4 regions of the Vibrio sp. Vb0667 genome follow, and region 3 is predicted to be linked to each of the others. Evidence: predicted binding sites of a transcription regulator. Region 3 holds the regulator's gene; each other region holds the start of a gene.
The links. Region 3 encodes CRP, which controls carbon source genes, mostly activating them, when cyclic AMP is high. Its sites were predicted from a motif close to TGTGANNNNNNTCACA; they were not measured.

Region 1 (4,203 bases), on a different contig from region 3:
ATAATACTCAATCAGCGCAGTTGATTCGTAGTACCTACGAACAGGAACTGTTCACTTTCCCGGCGTTTAAAGAGGGCCATTTTGGCTTACGCATGTACCGCCAAACATTAGATGAGAAATATCACGCTGCCATTTGGACCGACATGGCACAAGTAGCCAGCCGGTTAAACCAATTTGCTAATGAAGTTGTTGAACCAGAAGACATCATTCTCTATTCATCTCAAAGGCTGACCACGTATCAAGAGAAAGAAACCGAACGAGGGCAGCGACGCTATACCGTGACTAAACACCATCCTGAGTACCTTTATCTTGGTGTGGATTTGCTTGGCGCAATGGCAAGAGCAAACGAATACGGCCTAAAGCATAAACAAGACAAAACGCTGAGAAAAATTATTAGGCGCTACGATTTCTCGCGTTACGTTACGGACAAAGAGATGATAGAAGCATGGGCAGCTCAGCTTGCAAACCAAGTCTACTGGCTTCGTCAGTTAGGAGAGCAAGATGTGGTCGAGGAATTCACTCAAACCTTCCGTGACACCTACCCCGACGATAAAGATAAGATGCTTTCAGCTCAGCAGTATTGGAACAAACTCTATGGGATGACGCACATCATCTTTGCCGATTCACAGTATTATCAGGAGCGAGTAAGCGAGAAGAAACACCAATGGATTTATGATTACTTTCGCAACAATATCGACACTATCCTACTGCGCGCCAAAGAAGACGTGATTGCGGAAGTCGGCATTTCGTTTTTGTTAGCAGGCTTGGACCATGATCCGGTCGTAAAGAAAACCCGCCAAGCCATTCGTCACGCAATCAACGCAGAAAAAGGGATGATTCCGTCGGTCGACGGTAACTTTGATCTCAAGTACGGCGAACACCGTAACGTGCTAGCCATCATGCTGCTCGATTGGAAAGGGGTACATAAAGCGCCAACTTATCAAGAGCACCCAGAGGCTTTTAAATCGATACCTTACGGCTTAATGCCCAAGCCTTAGAAATAACAAAACCCGCCATTTAGGCGGGTTTTTAGTGTGTATCTTCAATCTAAATTAGAGAGAGATAAAAATGCCCGCTAAGCACGCACTCATCAGGTTAGCGAGTGTACCAGCAGCAACCGCTTTTAGGCCTAGACTTGCAACATCTTTGCGGCGCTCAGGTGCCATCACGCCGATAGAACCCAACTGAATCGCAATTGAGCCAATGTTCGCAAAACCACACAACGCAAAAGTGATAATAATTTGAGTATGCTCAGACAGTGTCGCTTTGTGCTGCACAAAATCGATAAACGCAACAAACTCATTCATCACCACTTTCTGACCAATGTATGAACCCGCAGCTAGGATTTCGTGGCTTGGCACACCAATCAACCATGCGAGAGGTGCAAACAAATAACCAAAAATCGCTTGTAGCGTTACGCCAGAGAAACCAAGTATCTCACCCAAGTTTTCTAGCCCCGTGTTCACCATCGCGATAACACTCACGAAAGCGATAAGCATGGTACCAACAGCAACAGCAACTTTCATACCGCCCATAGCACCGCTTGCTAGCGCATCAATTACGTTGCTTTCTTCTGATTTATCTAGCTCAATATTGTTGTAATCGCTTGGCGTTTGACGCTCAGGAACGATAATTTTTGCCATCATCAAACTACCTGGCGCTGCCATAAAGCTTGCCGCGATCAAGTATTTGAGGTCGACCCCCAAACCAGCATAACCACCAAGCACACTGCCCGCCACTGAAGCCATACCACCAGCCATCACAGCAAACAGTTCAGAGCGAGTCATGTTAGAAAGAAATGGACGAATAAGAAGTGGTGACTCGCCTTGAGATAAGAAAATGTTCCCTGTTGCAACCAAAGACTCTGCTTTACTCGTACCCAAGAACTTCTGGATAGCGCCGCCAATAAATTGAATCACTTTTTGCATAATGCCCAAATAGTAAAGGGCGGAGATAAGAGCACTGAAGAAGATGATGATAGGAAGGACACGAATAGCGAAGATAAAGCCAGAAGAAGCGAGGTCACCAAAGAGGAATTTAATCCCTTCATCAGCAAAGCTGAGTAGCCCCGCGACACCATTACTTAAACTCGCCAGCGCCGCTTGACCCAACGGGAAATAGAGCACTAACGCAGCAAACCCCATTTGTAGCATCAAGGCGCGAGATACAGTTTTCCAATTAATGGAAGAACGACCCTCAGAAAGTAGGAAAGCACAACCTAGCAGTGCAACAATACCAAATAGACTAAATAGAACACTCATGAGCTGGACCTACTAAACGTTGAAAAAGAAAAAAGAGCCAAAGGAATTGGCAGAAGAAAGGGACAACGCAGCGAGTGATAACTCACTTTTAGATCCAGAATGTAGACAGAACGAATAGTTCGACATCTTATTTTTACCTTATACAAGCAATTGAACGTAGCTGGTCCGGTCCGTGGGGTCATTCACTGCTGGCGAGCATGTTGCTTGGCCTGCTCCATGTGACGGCTTGTATGGGTAAGGGTCCTGAACAACTAAACCCTAATTCCCGCTTAAACGGGACGCAAGTATAGCCAACAAAAAGAGATATTCATCACATTTATTTACGCAAACGTTCAAGCGTTCAAAATTTAGGCAAAAGCACTCTTTTATCGTCATACCATTAGTAAAAGTAAGGAAATGAGGATAGGCGTTGATGGTAAAAAACATAAAAGTGACCAATAAATATGCAATCAAACTCGAAAGAGCCAAAATTCGTCATTTTGCTCTCGCCAACAGGTGGATTTTGGTTATAATTCGCGTTGCTTCTTTCGAGGCCTCTGAGTATTCAGAGCATCATGATGCCGAGATGGTGAAATTGGTAGACACGCTAGCATGAGGTGCTAGTGCCTTTGGTGTGAGGGTTCGAGTCCCTCTCTCGGCACCATTATCCTTCTTCCCTAATTTTGTTCGAGTGTAATGCAAAGTTCTAAGCAGGCAAGACAGTCTACAGATGCTAATCAACTTCTGAGTGAGCTTGCGGTTCACGCTTTATTACACCTGCACTTTAAAATTCACGCGTCCTCGCATGGCCTCTCCCTTAAAGAACGTAATGACTTACTTCAGAAATGGCTGAAACCAAAACTGAAGAGTAATCGCTATAAGCTGATTAAAAAGCCGTTAAAGTCTTTGACTCAGCAGGCAAAAGGTGAGAACGGAAATCTGGAAGTATTACTCGAGCGCTGCGTCGGTGCAGACAAACCCAGCAACCCTCAACCCGATCTAGATAGCTACTTGCTGCTGATCAACGAGATTGAGAAGAAACTGGGGACTACCGTGTTATTATCGCGACCGGAAGACGTCGACTTATCTCACGACCAACACGGCTGTTTGCTGTGTGTGCTTTCTGAGAACTTAAATCAGCACTTCGATGATAATAACGCCCTAATCGCTCCTATTTCGATGCTGTTCCGCGGACCAATGAGTCAACGCTCACTTTTCCTTGGCAGCATTTACGCCAGTGGTACCTTCAATTATGAAGTGCAGTATCAAGACGACCAGTTCGTTCGCATCACATTAGAGTTAGCGTAACTGTAACGCTAAGAAATAAACGAATCGAAAAAGGCCGTGAAACTCGCGGCCTTTTGCTTATCTAGATTTAAACTTGAGTTAATCGATCTCTTTAAATCGAGCAGTAAAGTGGCGCAGCACTGGTGGCTCGTACTCGAAAGTGAGCCCTTTTAACTCATGTGCACGATTTTTCAGTTCGATAATCGCATCCGCAATGTAATCCATATGATCGTTTGTGTAGACACGACGTGGAATGGTCAAACGCATCAACTCAAGCTCTGACGCTTTTTGTTTACCCGTTTCCGGATCTCGACCAAGCAGCAACGATCCTATCTCTACTGCTCGAATACCCGCTTCCAAGTACAAAGCATTACACAATACCTGCGCAGGAAACTGATCCGCTGGAATATGTGGCAAAATCTTAGCGGCATCCACAAACACCGCATGACCACCCGTTGGGTATTGAATCGGAATACCGCCTTCACGTAAGCGCTCACCTAAGTATTGAACTTGGCTAATTCTATAGTGAAGAAAATCCTCATCCGCGGCTTCATACAAACCGCGAGCGAGCGCTTCCATATCACGCCCAGCCATGCCGCCGTATGTTACAAATCCTTCCATGGGTACGCAGCGCGTCTGCACCGCCTGGAACAACTCCTTATGATCACGAATACAA
Region 2 (4,203 bases), on a different contig from region 3:
CCTCAAATGCGCTTGAACTTGGGCCAGGTCTAGCAACACTTAATTACCTTGCAACCACATGCCGCAAAGAACAAAAGCTTGATGTCGAGCTCTCCGAAAAACAGCAGGGCTACCGTGAGCTCAACATGTTGCTTTCAGATTTAGTAGAAGCAGAAATCGCCACCTATGAGAATGGCGTTTTAACGTTTGCAGATGAAGATGCTCGACGCTTTTCAAACGGTGAGTGGTTAGAAACTTTGGTTCACAGCACCGTGAAGCAAATCCAAGACACCATGCCGACGATTCAAGATCGATCGTTAAATGTTCAGGTTTATCGCAAACTTGGTGAAAGTGAAGTACGCAATGAGTTAGATGTCGCAACAGTTGTAAACAACAAGCTGCACATCATCGAGTGCAAAACCAAAGGCATGAGAGATGACGGCGACGATACTTTATATAAGTTAGAATCGCTTCGCGATCTATTAGGTGGCTTACAAGCGCGCGCAATGTTGGTGAGCTTCCGTCCTCTTCGTCACAATGACATTACTCGTGCTGAAGACTTAGGGCTAGCCCTGATTGGCCCCGATGAGCTTAAAGATTTAAGAACGCACTTAACGGCTTGGTTTAAAGACGCGGGCGGTTCAGACGAGATCTAGTGCCATTAAGAAAAGCTAAAATTCACAACGATAAAAAGCAGCATTAATGCTGCTTTTTTTATACCTAAATTTTAGCTGTACGCCTTTCTATAAGTAGAAAAAAACCAGAGGTTAGCCTCTGGTTTTTTCTGTTTGTTTAAATGCCAACTATAGCGGCTTAAAGCATTTTACGCGCTGCTTCTACAACCACTTTAATTGAACGCGCTTCCGTTTCTTTCAGAGTTGAATGATCTGGAATCTCTTTTTGTGTACGGTTGATGATAACACCAGCCACACAACCCGCTTTTAAACCAGAGCTCGCACACATTGTTAGCAGTGTTGCAGACTCCATCTCGAAGTTAAGTACGCCCATGTCTTGCCATTCTTGCATAGAGCCTTGGAAACGCTTAACAACACGACCAGAGAACGTATCGTAACGTTCTTGACCAGGGTAGAACGTGTCGCTTGATGCAGTCACACCCATGTGAACTGTAGCGCCAGACTCTTCTACCGCTGCTTTCATTGCGGTTGCTACTTCAAAGTCAGCAACTGCTGGGAATTCCATAGGAGCAAAGTGTAGGCTCGCACCGTCAAGACGAACTGACCCCGTCGTTACGATCATGTCACCCACGTTTACATGCGGTTGAATTGCACCCGTTGTACCAACACGTAGGAAAGTGCGAACACCAAGCTGTGCCAATTCCTCAACTGCGATAGAGGTAGAAGGACCACCAATACCTGTAGAACAAACCACAACAGGTTTACCGTCTAGCTCTGCACGGTATAGCGTGTATTCACGATGGCTTGCTAGAAATACTGGATTTTCCATTTGTTCTGCGATTTTTTGAACACGCGCTGGGTCACCAGGAATGATCGCTAGAGTCGCACCATTAAGATCAGCTTCAGTAACACCTAAATGGAATACAGCTTGAGACATAAGTCGCTCCTTATTGTGGCTTATTTTATGAACAATAAGCTCATTAATCAGTTATTGGGTACAGATGCACTGTAGCGAACCTTTCACCAACATAGAGTGATCACAATCACAATGACAAAATGTAATGAAAATGAAATTTCAAACAAAACTGGTATTGATCACACTTTAAGGGGCGTTAAATCATTTTGTTGCATAGCAATGCGTGATTTCAAGGACGAGAAAAACGTCTGATCGCATCAGGTGAATACGGTTAAAAAAAGCCCGATACACGAATGCCTCGGGCTATTAATGAGTGGGATCATTGGTTAGGTCAGTTATTTGATCTGTTTGGACTCAAAACGAAGTAATCTCAACGCATTCAATGTCACCAGTGCTGTTGCACCACTGTCAGCTAATACTGCAACCCACAACCCAGTAACCCCAAGTAAACTTGTCACTAAGAATACACCTTTCAAACCTAGCGCTAACGCGACATTCTGACGAATGTTACTTAGCGTCGCACGCGACAGTTCTATCATGGCAGGTAGCTCAATCAACCGGTTGTGTGTTAACGCCGCATCAGCAGTCTCGAGCGCAACATCCGTACCGCCTCCCATCGCAATACCAATGCTCGAAGCTTTCATGGCTGGAGCATCATTGATACCGTCTCCCACCATCGCAACGGTATGTTGTTGTGATAGTTTCTCGACGTAATGCACCTTGTCTGCAGGTAACAAACTCGCTTTATAATCCAAGCCTATTCTATTTGCCATTGCTTCTGCACTTCTCGGGTTGTCACCCGTTAGCATCACCGACGTGACCCCAAGTTCCTTCAACATTGCGATGGCTTGCTGGGCATCTGAGCGCAATGTATCTTGCCATGCGATCACGCCAATGACCTCGTCATCGTAACGAACAATGACAACCGTTTTACCTTGTTGTTCCAACGTAACCACTTGCTCTTTGGCTTCTTGAGAAAGTGGAAAGTCTGCCTTTGAAGGCGTGACCACTTGGACCATTTTTCCATCGACGTAACCAGTGACACCAGAGCCTACTTGCGCGGTTTTATCCAACGCTTCAGGAATAGTAAGCCCCTGCTCTTGCACTTTGGTAACTAAAGAAACCGCTAGAGGATGACTTGAACCAACCTCGATTGACGCAGTTAGGCTAAGTAACTTGTCTTCATCCATATCAAAAGCAAAGACGTCGGTCACTTCTGGTTTACCTTGCGTCAGTGTCCCAGTTTTATCAAATGCGACAGACTCAACCTTGCCAAGCAACTCAAGCGCCGCTCCACCTTTGATCAATGCGCCCCGCTTAGCCGCTGCCGCCAAGCCAGAAGTGATCGCCGCAGGCGTTGAAATGACTAATGCACATGGACAAGCAATCAACAGCAGGGCGAGTCCTCGATAGATCCACGTTTCCCACGGTTGGGCAAATAGTAATGGCGGCGTAACGATAACCATCAGAGACACCAACATCATTAGTGGCGTATACCAACGGCTAAATTTATCAAGAAAGCGTTCTAATGGTGCCTTACGGGATTCTGCTTCTTCAATCAAATGAAGAATTCGATCTATCGCATTCTCGCCCTGACGGGAAGTCACCTGTAAACGAACCACTTTATCGACAACCACAGCCCCGGCCATCACTTTGCCACCGGTTTGATGTTCAACGGGAACAGATTCTCCCGTTAACGCACTTTCGTCAAAACTCGCAAGCGCATCTTGCAAAACACCGTCGGCAGGCAAACGACCTCCGGGTGCGACTTCTATGATATCCCCTGGTTTAAGCTGCGCAGCTGGTACTTCTTTGCGTTCACCATCAATAATTAAAATTGAATTTTCTGGGACTAAGTCCATTAACGCCTGGACACCGCTTCGCGCGCGAGATGATGCATATGCTTCTAACTTTTCACCAATAAGGAAAAGCAATAACACCATTGCGGCTTCGGCGGTTTCACCTAAATATAAAGCGCCGAGCGCCGCTACACTCATTAACGTTTCAATCGCAAAAGGCGTACCGCTACGCGCCAACTTAAATGCTTTGAGCGCGATTGGGTATAAACCAAGTAAACACGTCAAAGTGAATAACCAAGCGCTTATTTGAGGGTCGATCTTAGAAATTACTGCCGCAGTAGCCATTGCACCAGCAATCGAGAGAATTTGGATGTTGTCTCTTATGACGCCAAGCCAGCCTTTCTTTGTAGTGCTTGGTTTTGGAGCATCAAGTGAAGAGAGCGGGAAACCCGTTTTTTGGGCTGTCTGCTCTATCGTAGCTATCAGCTCTAGACCATCAAAATCGACGACCAGTTTTTCTGTTGCAAACAAAACCTTGGCTTGGCTGACGCCTTGTAAAGACGTAATGGCTTTCTCAAGCTTTTGCGCACAAGATGGGCAATCCATACCTGACACAAGCCAAGCGTTCCGAACGGAGGAATTACTCTCCCTTGTGGGATCGTCTTCCTCGCCTGTGTCAACGCTGCAGCCTCCTCCACTACAGCAAGAGCTTTCAGAAACATCAACACTGGCCTGAGAGATATTGAGCGAAGATTTTACTGGCGCACAGCATGACTCGCTTGCACCAAGCGGCACCGCAGTTTTGATTTTGCTAGATTGGCAACCTTGATGTTTTGTACACATAATTTTTTCCTTATTGGTATCGGTGATTTAC
Region 3 (4,203 bases):
TTAAGTAAACTACAGCAAATCACGCTACCGACACTGATCATCCATGCCAAAGACGATCCGTTCATGACCGACGATGTGATCCCGAAGTTTGTTCTGCCAGATAACATTGATTACCGTCTCTTTGAGCACGGCGGCCATGTTGGCTTCCTGACAGGAACGGCGTTAAAACCTAAGTTTTGGTTGGAGGAAGCGCTGCCTGCGTATTACGAAAGTATCGCCGCAGATTACCTTTCTGCTGTATCCAAGCAACGAACGCAGTAAACTAGCCGCTCATCATAAAAGTTAGAGGTATTTATGATCATTCCATGGCAAGACATTGCGCCGGAAACATTGGAAAACTTAATTCGTGAATTCGTCTTACGCGAAGGAACGGATTACGGAACCGTCGAGGTTTCTTTGCAAGACAAAATTGATCAAGTTAAAGCTCAATTGGAAAAAGGTGAAGCGGTTATCGTGTTCTCTGAGCTACACGAAACCGTCGATATTCAGCATAAAACAAAATTTTAGACCCTTCACATTTTACCGTATCCCACTCGATGACAAGGTATTGTTACGTGCTAAGGTATTGTTACGTGCTATAGTGGGATATCGACCGTGCAGTAGTAACTCTACTGCACATTACAGGTAAGTAATTTTCGACAAGGTTTGTCATGTCAGCTAAACACCCAATTATTGCGGTTACTGGTTCGTCCGGTGCCGGCACGACCACTACATCTGAAGCCTTCCGTAAAATGTTCAATATGATGAACGTTAAACCCGCATGGGTTGAAGGCGATAGCTTCCATCGCTTTACTCGCCCAGAAATGGACATCGAAATTCGCAAAGCCCGCGAGCAAGGTCGACACATTAGCTACTTTGGCCCACAAGCTAATGACTTCCCGGGATTAGAAGAGTTTTTCCGTAAGTTCGGGCATGACGGCACTGGCAGCGTGCGCCGTTATCTGCACACGTTTGACGAAGCGGTTCCCTACAATCAAATGCCAGGCACGTTTACACCGTGGCAAGACTTACCCGAAAACAGCGACGTGCTGTTTTATGAAGGGTTACATGGTGGCGTGGTCGATGGCGATGTTAATGTTGCTCAACATGTGGATTTCTTAATCGGCATGGTGCCGATTGTGAACTTAGAGTGGATACAAAAATTCGTACGTGACACTCGCGATCGCGGCCATTCGCGTGAAGCGGTAATGGACTCAATCGTGCGATCCATGGACGATTACCTCAACTATATCACTCCGCAGTTTTCTCGTACTCACATCAACTTCCAGCGCGTACCGACCGTTGATACTTCCAACCCACTTAATGCAAAAGGCATCCCTAGTTTGGATGAGAGTTTTGTGGTGATTCGCCTACGCGGTATCAAGAATGTCGACTTCCCATATCTGCTGGCCATGATTGATGGCTCATTCATGTCACGCCACAACACGATTGTCGTACCCGGCGGTAAGATGAGCTTTGCAATGGAGCTCATAGTTCGGCCTATCCTACAACAGCTCATCGAAACAGGGAAAATTGGCTAAAAACCTGCCTGCGAAGATGTTTACTTTTCATACCGTGATCATGTGCACAGTTTTGCTTACAAAATCTCAATCATGGCACGATTAAAATCAAGAAATCGTTTTCGAAAAAGGATACTATTTCTTACCGAAACACAAGAGAGCTTGCAGCATATAAAAAGTGCTCTTATTCTAGTAGGCCTAATTCAGGCTTAGCTAAAATATGGATAGCGCAAGCGTACCCTGCAGAGGAAGTGAGATATTATGGTTCTAGGTAAACCTCAAACCGACCCAACATTAGAGTGGTTTCTTTCACACTGTCATATTCATAAGTACCCTTCAAAGAGCACGCTAATTCACGCGGGCGAAAAGGCAGAAACTTTGTACTACATCGTTAAAGGTTCTGTTGCGGTTCTTATCAAAGACGAAGAAGGTAAGGAGATGATCCTTTCTTACCTAAACCAAGGAGACTTTATTGGTGAACTTGGTCTATTCGAGGAAGACCAAGAGCGCACAGCTTGGGTTCGTGCTAAATCTCCTTGTGAAGTTGCTGAAATTTCTTTCAAGAAGTTCCGTCAGCTTATCCAAGTAAACCCAGACATCCTAATGCGTCTTTCTGCGCAGATGGCTCGTCGTCTTCAAGTAACTAGCCAAAAAGTGGGTGACCTGGCGTTCCTAGACGTAACTGGTCGTATCGCTCAGACGCTTCTGAACCTTGCAAAACAACCAGACGCAATGACTCATCCAGACGGCATGCAAATCAAGATCACTCGTCAAGAAATCGGTCAAATTGTTGGCTGTTCTCGTGAGACAGTAGGTCGTATCTTGAAGATGCTAGAAGAGCAGAACCTAATCTCTGCTCACGGTAAAACCATCGTGGTTTACGGTACTCGTTAATCTCGAACTAGAGTGACACGAACAAAATTATAAAAGCCACCAATGGCAACATTGGTGGCTTTTTATTTACTCATGACCAAATGAGATAGGGTGCAGCGAACACTAATGAGTAAGCTTAACAGGTTAACCCTAAAACTTAGCCATTCGTGCTTTCAAAGATTTTGTCAGCTGAAGCGGCCACGAAACCTGGGTACAAATCACCATTTTCCATCGGATAGCGCTTAGCAAATTCATAAAACCCGCCAGGGATAATTTCAGTGCCTTCGCTAAAACGAACCGCTACTTTATCTGCCATGGTCGATGACTGCTCTAGCAACACCTCAGGAGTGCCCTTCACTTCACCACCATTTTCATTAATGGTAAACCCAGCGGTACGCAGATGATCGTTTACCTGCTTCACTTCTTCATATTCATTGAGCTGGTTAACGCTCACCGTGAAGTGGTTTGCTCCGTAACCATGCGCCGCAAGCCAAGATGCGTACTCACTTTCTTTAGCCAACGTTTGGTAATCAGCAAAGCTTAAATCCCACAAGCGTCCACCATGTAAGAATGCGCTATCGTTCAGCTTGTCAGCATCGACTTGTGCCACCAAATTTTTCACAATCTCTTGTAGCTCAGACGAGCACTCTTCAACTTTTAGCTCACTAATAAATACTTTAGGTTGCTTCGGATCTGGGTGCTCATAGTGCTTAGCAACCAGCTTTTTGCTTTCGAAAACGTAATCACCACACGCCTTGTAACCAATAGCTACAAATGGCTTAGCTAGAGTTTCAATACCAAGAGGCGCGATATTGAAGGTACGTAAAGCTATATGATCATTAATCAGAGGCTCATCTTCTTGAAGCAGCTGATGCACTTTAGCAGCCGAAGGGCAAAGACGTTGAATGTAATCTTGCCATAGCGATTCAAATAACACATCGGGCGTCATAACGACTCCTTGTTACGAGATGTAGAGTTTAAAGGTAAGCGGAAGTTGGCTGCTCGTTCACAACAAAAGTTGTCCAGAATAATGAACGAGCAACCATCAACCTGTGACGGTAAATGCCAGTCAGTCAACACGCTTTTCCGAGTCTTTGCTCACTTTTCGTGTTCTGCCAACGATCACTACAACCCATACCTAAATGATGCGCCGGCAAGGTGAGCCGCAATGCATAGTTGCGACTCTATTATTAAAACTTATAGCGCTACACCTGGACTCAATGTTGCAGGCAAGACAGTCTCTTGACCTTCCATTGATGCCATTGGGTACGCACAGTAATCTGCTGCGTAGTAAGCGCTTGGGCGCAAGTTACCCGACGCTCCCGGACCACCAAATGGCGCATCACCACTTGCACCAGTGAGCTGGCGGTTACGGTTCACGATACCTGCACGAATGTGGTCAACGAAGTATTCCCATTCTTGGTCGTCGGTTGAGACCAAACCAGCAGATAAGCCAAAGCGCGTATCGTTTGCTAGCGCCACGGCTTTGTCTAACCCTTCGTAACGCACCACTTGCAGAAGTGGGCCGAAGTATTCTTCATCTGGTAACTCAGCAATGTTCGTTACATCAATGATGCCAGGAGAAACAAACGCCGCCTCTCCTGCTTTCGCTTCAATCAAGCTTTCACCGCCAAGAGACTGTAGATTAGCTTGTGCATCAAGAATAAACTTGGCTGCCGCGACCGAAATTTGCGGTCCCATAAATGGCGCAGGTTCTGCAAATGGTTGGTCTACGCGAATATTGCGTGTCGCTTCGACGAGCTTAGTGATAAGCGCATCGCCTTTTTCACCCAATGGCACATACAAACGACGAGCACACGTACAACGCTGC
Region 4 (4,203 bases), on a different contig from region 3:
AGGCATCCGCAGTACCGCCGGCAAAGCCCGCTAGTACTTGGTTGTTGTATAGGCGGCGAACTTTGCGCGCATTACCTTTCATTACGGTATTGCCTAGAGATACTTGGCCATCACCCGCGATGACGACTTTATTATTTCGACGTACAGATACAATGGTAGTCACAGTCGACCTCTTGATTATTTCTCTTTGGATTTAATTCAGTATATGGGGGAGGAGAAATGGGGATTCAAGGGGGCAAAAAGAAAGGCCCTAGGATCTTAGCTCCTAGGGCCTGAGTTTAAAGATTTTCTTTCCAAATCGCACACGGCTCGATTTTCGCGCGTTGCAGTTTATGACGGTCACGTTCTGCATCACGTTTGAACTTATACGGACCTAGCACCACGCGATACCATGAACTGCCTTCTTTCTTACGAATCTTGCTCGACATCCCTTGGAACGCGATTGCAAGCTTACGCTCTTCGGCTTGTGCCTGGGTTTTGTACGCGCCACACTGCATGATGTAAGGAATTTTAGAAACTTCAATTTCTTTAGCCACAACTTCAACTTCACGTTTCGGTAGTGACTCAACATATTCCCATTTTTCTTCTGGTGGTGGCGGCAAGTCTTTTTTCGGCTTTGGTTTGCTTACAGTGGTTGTTGGCTGCTTCACGACTGGTTGTTTAGGTTCTGGGTCGCTACTCAAAAGGTAAAGACCATAGCCAAAACCGCCCACGAGCAAGATAGCGAGCAGGCCACTGCGCCAAGGTTTTTTTCTTCTCGGCGGCTGTTTTTTTGTCGACTTTTTTGGGGCGCCTCGCCCCCGTCTTACATAATCTCTATTTGCCACGGTTATTTCTGGTCATCAAGGATTCTTGCAAATATGTTAATCCAGAACGAGTTGAGAAAACACCCTATTGATAGAATCTTGATAGCTAAAGCGCGACAACGCCCGAGTGTAGGAGTGTGTTTCTGTTCTCGCTTATATTTATTCGGGGATATACAAAAAGCAGGAGGGGTAAATAAAAAAGCGGCGCCTTAGCACCGCTTTGGGGATGAATACCTAATCTTTAGGTTAAGGGCGCTGTGGTGGCGCTGCACTTCCACGAATGACGAGATTAGTTTCAAGCAGACGCGAGCCTGAATGCACGTCGTGGCCTTTTAACATCTCGAGCATCATTAGCATCGCTTGTCGACCAATCTCATAGCGAGGTTGAGAGATGGTGGTCAACGGTGGATCGCAGTACTGAGCGAAGTTAATGTCATCAAAGCCCACAACAGAGAGATCTTGCGGTACTCGTAAGCCAAGCTTTTTCGCTTCTTGAATTGCGCCGATGGCCATTGTGTCACAGTGACAGAAAATAGCCGTTGGTGGTTCTGGCAATTCGAGCAGTTTACGAACGGCTTTTGCTCCGCCATCAAAAGAGAACTCAGTAATGACACTATATTGTGGATCTTTATTGATGCCGGCACGGCGCAGGGCTTGTTGGTAGCCTTGCTGGCGGAACTGACACAATATTGCTGTATCTGGTCCAGAGATTTGAGCAATGCGTTTATGACCTAATTGGGTCAGGTAATTCACCGCTTCAAATGCTGAGGTCAGGTTATCAATATGTACTGTCGGAAGCTCGAGCTCTGGCGCAAATTCACACGCCATTACCATCGGAGGTAAGTTCTTTTGCTCTGGCTTACTGACATCGAATGGTAGATCTGTACCAAGCAGTAGCATTCCATCTGCCTGCTTAGTAAATACGAGGTTAACGAAAGAGCTTTCGCGTTTCTTCTGTTGTCCGCTATCGCCCAGCAGGACTAGATAGCCATGTTCCATGGCTGCATCTTCAATACCGCGAATAATTTCAGAAAAATAAGGATCACAGATGTCGGGAACGATAGTAACAATGGTTTTTGATTCGTTTCTACGTAAGTTACGCGCCAATGAGTTTGGAGAATAACCCGCTTCAAGTACGGCATCTTCTACTCTCTTTCTTGTAGAAGAAGAGACCTTCTCTGGATTCATTAAGGCTCGAGATACCGTAGCCGTAGACACTCCCGCAAGCTGGGCAACATCCTTCATTGTCGCCATAGTTTTTAACCTCTCATTTATTTTTTGCCAAGATGACGTTATTCCGGTTTGAAATCAGAGTAATCAAACCGAGTTAGAGCTGTATTTGCTCTTCGCTCAGTTCGTGTTAACGAGTGGGAAAATGGATTCTTCACCGCGATATCAATTTGTGGGAATAGTCATTGTTTAATCTAAGCCTGTGCAAACAAGTCACTTTAGACTTTTCTAATTTGGATAGTCTATTCATTTCTAAAGTGAAAGTTACGGTCTGTTTAACAAAAATTGTAATCTTGGTGTGATTCTAGTCACATTAAATGGTAATTCATTACATAGTTAAACGTTTGCTAGCTGAGATCTTGTGGTTCTATGTCTAAATTCCAGCGTACTTTCTTAGCATTTGGCAACAACTCAATAGCAGGTTTGGCACTGGTTAATAACTTTTGCATCAATGAACGATGCTGAGTTTGCAGTAATAGTTGCCAACGGTATTTACCAGCCCGCTTGGCCAAAGGTGAAGGAGTAGGGCCTAACACCATGCAGGAATCATCGAACAGAGGGTGTGACTCTAACGTAAAGCGAACCTGACGCAGGAAGTCTTCAACTACCTCACTTTGGTTCGCCTCTGCTTTAAACAGAGTCAAGAAACTATAAGGCGGAAGCTGAGCCAATTTGCGTTCTTCCAGAGCAGTCATAGCAAAGTGGCGATAGTCTTTTTGAAGCAGGGCCTGCAGCAAGCTGTGCTCAGGATGGTGGGTTTGTAGGATAACCTCGCCAGGTTTACTTGCGCGGCCGGCACGACCTGCGACTTGAATAAACAACTGCGCTAGTCGCTCGGAAGCGCGGAAGTCACTACTATAGAGAGAGCCATCAACATCCAAAAGAGCAACGAGCGTTACATTTGGAAAATGGTGCCCCTTAGCTAGCATTTGGGTGCCAATCAGAATTTGATGTTCACCTTTACGAATCGATTCAAGGGCGTCTTCCAAACTACCTTTGCGACGTGTGCTGTCTCTGTCGATGCGAATGGCGTTGTATTCTGGAAATAACTGAGCCAATTGTTGTTCGAGTTGTTCCGTTCCTACGCCGACGGTAACCAATTGGGTTGAACCACACCCCTGACATTGATGAATCACCGGTTGTTGTGAGCCGCAGTGATGGCAGCGTATTTCGTTGCTGTAATGGTGGAACGTATAGTACGCATCACAGCGTTTACATTCTGCAATCCAACCGCATTCATGGCACATCAAAGCGGGCGAAAAGCCTCGACGGTTAAGAAACAACATTACTTGATTGCCCGCTTTTAAATGCTTGCGCATCTCGGCAATCAGTTGGGCAGATAAGCCACTTTCTAAATACTGACCTTTTACATCTAACACTTTATTAGTGGTTGGCACGGCAGAGCCAGCTCGTTGGGTTAGTGTTAAATGGTGATATTTGCCTGACAAGGCATTGTGCAATGTCTCCAGTGCAGGTGTGGCTGAGCCCAGAACAATCGGAACTTGTTCTTTATGAGCGCGCATTACAGCAACATCGCGTGCATGATAACGCAAGCTATCTTGCTGTTTGTAAGAGGTGTCATGTTCCTCGTCCACAATGATAATCCCGAGATCAGCAAAAGGCGCGAGTAGGGCAGAGCGTGTGCCGATAATGATTCCGGCCGCTTTGTCGCGTGCAGAAAGCCACGCATTCAGACGCTCCGTCTCGTTTAACCCGGAGTGGATGACGTCAACTGGCACATTAAAACGGCGTTTAAAGCGGTTGATGGTTTGGGGCGTTAAGCCAATCTCTGGTATTAAAACCAAGGCTTGTTTCCCTTGCTCTAAAACTGGCTTGATAAGGTTGAGGTACACTTCTGTCTTACCTGAGCCCGTGACGCCTTCTAATAAATAGGAGGCAAAACCTGTTTGGCTATTTACACTCGCAATAGCCAGCGCTTGTTCGTGGTTGAGCTTTGGCTTTTCGACGTCGCATTCAACGTGCTGTCCCCACTGGGTGATTACAGGCTTCTTCTCGATACGTTCAATCCAGCCTTTCTCTTCTAAAGACTTTAGTACTGTTGAGGCTATCTCTTGGTCGACAAATTCCTGGTGAGGCAAAGCGCCGTTAACCAACATTTGCAAGACCTTCTGTTGTTTGACCGCTCGACGATCAAGCCCTTGCATCA

Region 1: the regulator CRP is predicted to act here: its motif matches at 2,333-2,348, upstream of R8269_RS00285 (NupC/NupG family nucleoside CNT transporter).
Region 2: the regulator CRP is predicted to act here: its motif matches at 1,647-1,662, upstream of udp (uridine phosphorylase).
Region 4: the regulator CRP is predicted to act here: its motif matches at 2,334-2,349, upstream of cytR (DNA-binding transcriptional regulator CytR).

The regions. Positions count from the first base shown of each region.
Region 1 is NZ_JAWPOL010000001.1:59,005-63,207, reverse strand. It holds gene R8269_RS00290 (DUF3541 domain-containing protein) at 1-998, shown strand, start outside; gene R8269_RS00285 (NupC/NupG family nucleoside CNT transporter) at 1,053-2,261, opposite strand; tRNA gene R8269_RS00280 (tRNA-Leu) at 2,821-2,904, shown strand; gene R8269_RS00275 (DUF2913 family protein) at 2,937-3,548, shown strand; gene R8269_RS00270 (tryptophanase) at 3,627-4,203, opposite strand, start outside.
Region 2 is NZ_JAWPOL010000005.1:161,058-165,260, forward strand. It holds gene R8269_RS08750 (DUF1887 family protein) at 1-635, shown strand, start outside; gene udp (uridine phosphorylase) at 793-1,551, opposite strand; gene R8269_RS08760 (zinc/cadmium/mercury/lead-transporting ATPase) at 1,866-4,172, opposite strand.
Region 3 is NZ_JAWPOL010000026.1:35,271-39,473, reverse strand. It holds gene R8269_RS18660 (hydrolase) at 1-261, shown strand, start outside; gene R8269_RS18655 (YheU family protein) at 295-507, shown strand; gene R8269_RS18650 (phosphoribulokinase) at 651-1,520, shown strand; gene crp (cAMP-activated global transcriptional regulator CRP) at 1,761-2,393, shown strand; gene R8269_RS18640 (DUF1338 domain-containing protein) at 2,530-3,321, opposite strand; gene astD (succinylglutamate-semialdehyde dehydrogenase) at 3,570-4,203, opposite strand, start outside.
Region 4 is NZ_JAWPOL010000008.1:77,691-81,893, reverse strand. It holds gene hslV (ATP-dependent protease subunit HslV) at 1-163, opposite strand, end outside; gene ftsN (cell division protein FtsN) at 279-827, opposite strand; gene cytR (DNA-binding transcriptional regulator CytR) at 1,053-2,081, opposite strand; gene priA (primosomal protein N') at 2,384-4,203, opposite strand, start outside.